DNA from 2 places in the Blautia stercoris genome. Region 2 is predicted to be linked to the other one. Evidence: predicted binding sites of a transcription regulator. Region 2 holds the regulator's gene; the other holds the start of a gene.
What was found. Region 2 encodes Rex, which represses fermentation and respiration genes when NADH is low (regulators of the CRP and FNR family bind a similar motif). Its sites were predicted from a motif close to ATTGTTAANTANTTAACAAT; they were not measured.

Region 1: a site for Rex is predicted at 1,874-1,893, ahead of serC (3-phosphoserine/phosphohydroxythreonine transaminase). Genes of this name have one in related genera too.

What each region holds. Positions count from the first base shown of each region.
Region 1 is NZ_BAAHYF010000001.1:849,162-852,554, reverse strand. It holds gene ilvD (dihydroxy-acid dehydratase) at 1-91, shown strand, start outside; gene ilvB (biosynthetic-type acetolactate synthase large subunit) at 115-1,800, shown strand; gene serC (3-phosphoserine/phosphohydroxythreonine transaminase) at 1,958-3,040, shown strand; gene ACYQ2D_RS04145 (phosphoglycerate dehydrogenase) at 3,043-3,393, shown strand, end outside.
Region 2 is NZ_BAAHYF010000001.1:344,290-347,682, forward strand. It holds gene ACYQ2D_RS01760 (NAD(P)H-hydrate dehydratase) at 1-1,312, opposite strand, end outside; gene ACYQ2D_RS01765 (redox-sensing transcriptional repressor Rex) at 1,387-2,034, opposite strand; gene abc-f (ribosomal protection-like ABC-F family protein) at 2,236-3,393, shown strand, end outside.

The DNA.
Region 1 (3,393 bases), 500 kb from region 2:
AGAGCCAAAAGTAACAACTGGATATCTGGCTCGTTATGCTTCTATGGTTACAAGCGGAAACCGTGGTGCGGTTCTGGAAATAAAGAAATAAAAAAACGTTGGGAGGGCTTCGAGATGCAGTTGACAGGATCAGAGATTGTAATCGAATGTTTAAAAGAGCAGGGTGTGGATACCGTATTTGGATATCCAGGCGGAACCATTTTAAATATTTATGATGAATTGTATAAACACAGTGATGAAATCCATCATATTTTAACATCCCATGAGCAGGGTGCTGCGCATGCAGCGGATGGATATGCACGTTCAACCGGAAAAGTAGGCGTCTGTTTTGCAACCAGTGGACCAGGAGCAACCAATCTGGTAACAGGTATTGCGACCGCATTTATGGATTCTGTTCCGGTTGTTGCAGTAACTTGTAATGTAGGTGTTCCGCTTCTTGGAAAAGACAGTTTCCAGGAAGTAGATATTGCAGGTGTGGTAATGCCGATTACAAAACACAGCTTTATCGTAAAAGATGTTACAAAACTTGCAAAAACACTCAGACGTGCGTTTGCGATTGCAAAAAGTGGCAGACCAGGACCGGTCCTGGTCGACATTACAAAAGATGTAACAGCTGCAAAAACTGAATATACACAGGTTGAGCCAAAAGAAATCAAACCGTTTGTCTCTGAAATTAAAGAAGAAGATTTAGAAAAAGCGGTTGAGATGATTCAGGAAGCAAAACGTCCATTTATCTTTGTAGGTGGAGGTGCAGTGGCTGCCAATGCATGGAAAGAAGTTCGTGAACTGGCACATAAGATTCAGGCACCGGTTACAGATTCTTTAATGGGAAAAGGTGTCTTTGACGGCGAAGATGAACTTTATACTGGTATGCTGGGTATGCATGGAACAAAGGCATCCAATCTTGGTGTGACCAAATGTGATTTGTTGATTACGATTGGTGCAAGATTCAGCGACCGTGTAACCGGAAATACAAGAAACTTTGCAAGAAACGCAAAGGTACTTCAGATTGATGTAGATGCAACCGAAATCAATAAAAATATTTTAGTAGACTGTAGTGTTTTAGGAGACGCAAAAGTAATTCTTCAGAAATTAAATGAAAAAATATCTGAAAAAGAGCATAAAGAATGGATAGAAACCATAGAAGAATTAAAAGAAAAATATCCGCTTCGCTATAATCAGGAAGGTCTGACCGGCCCGGCAGTCATTGAAGAATTATATCGTCAGACGAAGGGAGACGCTATTATTGTAACAGAAGTTGGTCAGCATCAGATGTGGGCTGCACAGTATTATAAATATAAAATGCCGAGAAGATTTTTATCTTCCGGTGGACTTGGAACAATGGGATATGGACTTGGAGCAGCAATCGGTGCAAAAACTGCAAATCCGGATAAAGTTGTCATCAATGTAGCCGGAGACGGATGTTTCCGAATGAATATGAATGAAATTGCAACTGCGACAAGAAACAATATGCCGTTAATTCAGGTTGTCATCAATAACCATGTATTAGGAATGGTACGTCAGTGGCAGACTTTATTCTATGATCACAGATACTCAAATACAGTATTAAATGACAAAGTAGATTTTGTAAAACTGGCAGAAGCGATGGGAGCGGTAGGAATCCGTGTCACAAAAAAAGAAGAACTTGCCGATGCAATTAAAAAGGCAATTGAATTAAATACAACAGTTGTATTAGACTGCATTATTGATTCTGATGATAAAGTATTCCCAATGGTACCGGCCGGTGCAAATATTGAGGATGCATTTGATGAGGATGATTTAAGAGCAAAGAAAAAATAAAAAATAGCTGTTTTAGTCGAAAAAGAGTTTGGCTGGACAGATGGATGTCTTTGTAATAAAGACAAATGTTTATATTGACAAAAATATGTCAAAGATGTAGAATACTCTTTATACAAATAAAGAGTATTCTATTATTCTATACGGGAGGAACAAAGAAGTGAGCAGAGTGTATAATTTTTCGGCAGGACCAGCAGTTTTACCGGAAGAAGTGTTAAAAGAAGCAGCAGAAGAAATGTTAGACTACAATGGAAGCGGTATGTCCGTAATGGAGATGAGTCACCGTTCAAAAGTATTTGATGAAATTATTCAGACTGCAGAAGCGGATTTAAGAGACCTCTTAAAGATTCCGGATAATTATAAAGTACTGTTTTTACAGGGCGGTGCAAGTCAGCAGTTTGCTATGATTCCAATGAATCTGATGAAAAACAGAGTTGCAGACTATATTGTGACCGGACAGTGGGCAAAAAAAGCATGGCAGGAAGCCCAGAAATATGGAACAGCAAATAAGATTGCATCTTCAGAAGATAAAACATTTTCTTACATACCAGACTGTTCAGATCTTCCGATAAGTCCGGATGCAGACTATGTATATATCTGCGAAAATAACACAATTTATGGAACAAAATATAAAACATTACCAAATACAAAAGGAAAAATCCTTGTATCAGATGTGTCCTCCTGTTTCCTTTCTGAGCCTATGGATATAGAAAAATATGGTATTGTTTATGGTGGTGTTCAGAAAAACGTCGGACCGGCAGGTCTTGTGATTGCAATTATCCGTGAGGATTTGATTACAGAAGATGTACTTCCGGGAACTCCGACCATGTTGACTTATAAGACACATGCAGATGCAAATTCCTTATACAATACACCAAACTGCTATGGTATTTACATTTGCGGAAAAGTATTTAAATGGCTGAAAAAACAGGGCGGTCTTGAAGCAATGAAAGAACGTAATGAAAAGAAAGCAAAAGTGTTATATGATTATCTGGACAGCAGTAAATTATTTAAAGGAACAGTTGAGCCGGCTTCCCGTTCTTTAATGAATGTACCGTTTGTAACAGGAGATAAAGAACTTGATGCAAAATTTGTAAAAGAAGCAGAAGCAGCAGGACTTGTAAATTTAAAAGGTCATCGTACGGTTGGCGGTATGCGTGCAAGTATTTATAATGCAATGCCAATTGAGGGTGTGGAAGCACTGGTTGAATTTATGAAAAAATTTGAGAAGGAGAACGCATAGACATGTATAAATATCATTGCTTGAATCCAATTTCAAACGTAGGACTGGAATATTTTCCGGGAAAATATGAAAACAGTGAATCTCTTGAAGACAGCGATGTGGTACTGGTAAGAAGTGCAAATATGCATGAGATGCAGCTTCCGAAAAATGTTGTTGCAGTTGCAAGAGCCGGTGCCGGAGTTAACAATATTCCGTTAGAAGACTATGCAAAAGAAGGTGTTGTCGTATTTAATACTCCTGGTGCGAATGCAAATGGTGTAAAAGAGATGGTAATTGCAGGTATGTTACTTGCATCCAGAGATATCGTAGGTGGAATTGAATGGTTGGAAAAACAGGAAGCAACCGACGATATC
Region 2 (3,393 bases):
CATCGCCACTTCCTGCAGTTGCCATCCCACTATTTCCTGTTGTATTCACATAGACATTTTGACCGCCATCTGCAATTACGGTACGTGCATCTTTGCAAACCAAAGTTACGTTATAAAAATGTGCCAGTTTATTTGTAAGTTCTATCGGCTGTTGTTTCCATTCTTTAATCGAAAGTCCACTTAAGCGTGAAAATTCTCCCAGATGCGGAGTCATAATTACAGGATACTCGTATTTTTCAAGCAAATCAAGTTTACTTTTTAATAAATTTAATCCATCTGCATCAATCACCAATGGTCGTTTAGAACGTTTTAAAACAAATTCTAACAGTTCTTCTGCCTGTTTGTTTGTTCCAAGACCCGGACCAATCCCTACTACATCTGCCCATTCCAGACTTTCTGCCAACGCTTCTGATTTTATCTCTTTTTTGCCATAAAAGCAATACATAGCTTCCGGAAGCTGTACCGGAAGAATTGCCCTGTTCTCTTTTCGAGTATGCACTTTTACCATTCCAACTCCCGTATGCAGAGCCGAAGAGGCACTTAAAAGAGCAGCTCCACTGGTCATCTCATTTCCGGCTATTAGTAATACTTTTCCAAACGTTCCTTTATTTCCGCTTTCTCTGCGAAATAATTTTTCTTTCAAATCTTTTTCTTCAAACGTATAAGTTGAAATCGGAAAACAAATTTCAGGCATTTTTACAATTCCAATATCTGCCACTCTTACATTTCCTGCATACTCTGCTCCTTCATAAAAAACAGTTCCCAGCTTTTCATAAGCAAAACTGACCGTCCAGTCTGCACAAACGGCACATCCAAGTACCTTTCCTGTCGCCGAATCAATCCCTGATGGAATGTCCACTGCCACTACTTTGGCATCTGCCTGATTAATTTCTTTTATTTTTTCTTTGTAACCTCCACCTACTTCTCGGTCTAATCCAACCCCAAAGATGGCATCTACTATAGTAGTATATTCAGACAGGCTTTTATTCTTGACAAACGCAACCTGATATTTTTTTGCAATCTCAATTTGCTGTTTCATCTCCGTCGTAAAATGCGATGGGTCTCCTAAAATTTCCACATCAACCGAAATATTTGAAAGATGCAGCATTCTTGCAAGCGCCACACCGTCTGCTCCATTGTTGCCACTTCCGCATAAAACAAGTACTTTTTTAAGCGGAAGTCTTTCTTTTATCATTGTATCATACACACTTCTTGCGGCACGCTCCATTAACACCAGTGATGGAATTCCTATTTCCTGTATCGTATATCTATCTAATTGCTTCATCTGTGTTCCGGATACGAATTCTCTCATAAAGTCACCCCCAATTTTTGTTTTAAAAATATCAAAAAACTGCTACGAAATATTTTTTCGCAGCAGTTCTTCTATCATTCTTTTTTATGTTCTGTATTATACCGATTCAGATTATAAGACAGACGCATCAGACTTTCGGACAGATGCACATTTTCCACAATGACATCTTCCGGAACTGCCAAATCCAAATGTGCGAAATTCCAAATTGCCTTAATTCCATTCTCCACAAGAAGGTTTGCAGTCTCTTCCGCATAAGCTTTCGGCAGAGTAAGCGTTGCAATTTGAACATCATTCTCTCTTAAAAACTCCGGAAGCTCATCCATCATACGAATTTCATTTCCCCGAATGGAAATTCCTTTCAACACCGGATTGATGTCAAAAATTCCCACAACCTTAAATCCTCTTTTTTCAAATTTTACATAATTCGCAAGTGCCTGTCCCAAATTACCTGCACCAATAATAATAATATGATGGGTTCGGTCAAGACCTAATATTTTTCCTATTTCGGCATAAAGATAAGGTACATTATATCCATATCCCTGTTGTCCGAATCCTCCGAAATTATTTAAATCCTGACGAATCTGAGATGCTGTAACATGCATCTTGGAACTAAGCTCATTAGAAGAAATTCGTTCCACACCCTCTTCTAAAAGTTCACCCAAGTATCGATAATAACGAGGAAGTCTTCTGATTACAGCCTTCGATATACTTTTTTCGTCCACGACTTTACCCTCCTTTTGCCTGATTATTCGTTCTTTCAATACAAAACAAATTTACTTTTATTATATATAATTGTTAAAATAAAGTCAAATACAATTCTCTTAATTGCCGCATTTATCTGTTGTAAAATTCATTTTTTTCGATATAATAAATACAATGGCGTTTTTTTATACAGATAAGTAGAATTTTTTAAGGAGGAACTTATGATACTTGCATGTCAAAATATAGAAAAATCATTCGGAGGCGTAACTTTAATCCAAAATGCCTCTTTTCATATAGAAGACCATGAAAAAGCTGCAATGGTCGGAATTAACGGTGCAGGCAAAACTACCTTACTGCGCATTATTATGCAGGAGCTTCCCACTGATAAAGGAGAAGTCATTCTTGCTAAAGGAAAACGAATTGGTTATCTGGCACAGCATCAGGATTTAGATACAGATTTAACAATTTATGACTCTTTACTTCAAGTAAAACAGCATATTCTTGATATGGAACTACAGATGCGTGAAATAGAAAAACAGATGAAATACGCTAAGGCTGATGAATTAGAACGGCTTATGGATACTTATTCCCGCTTAACCCATAATTTTGAATTGGAAAACGGATACGCTTATAAAAGCGAATTAACCGGTGTTTTAAAGGGTCTGGGCTTTGCGGAAAGTGATTTTTCCAAACTGGTTTCAACTCTCTCCGGAGGTCAGAAAACCCGAGTGGCACTTGGTCGTCTGCTGTTATCCAAACCTGATATCGTACTTCTCGATGAGCCTACCAACCATCTGGATATGGATTCTATCTCCTGGCTGGAGACTTATCTTTTAAACTATGCAGGAGCTGTCTTAATTGTCTCTCATGACCGTTACTTTCTTGATAAAATTGTATCTAAAGTAATTGAAATAGATAACGGAAAAGTTTCTTCTTTTTCCGGAAACTACTCTGCATACAGTGAAAAGAAAGCAATGCTTCGAAAAGAAGCTTATCAGGCTTACATGAATCAACAGCAGGAAATCAAGCATCAAGAAGAAGTCATCACAAAATTAAAACAGTTTAATCGTGAAAAATCTATCCGCCGTGCAGAGAGCCGTGAAAAGATGTTAGATAAAATGGAAGTTCTTGAAAAACCAAGTGAATTAAACGCTTCTATGAAAATCCGTCTCGAACCAAAAATTACCAGTGGAAATGATGTTCTCGATGTAAAAGACTTAAGTAAATCATTTCCAAATCTCCCACTTTTTTCTGATTTAAGTTTTTCTGTCAAAAGAGGAGAACGCGTTGCAATCATTGGAAATAATGGAACTGGCAAAACAACTATTTTAAAAATTTTAAATGGCGTGATTCCTGCTGACAGCGGGACTTTTACTCTT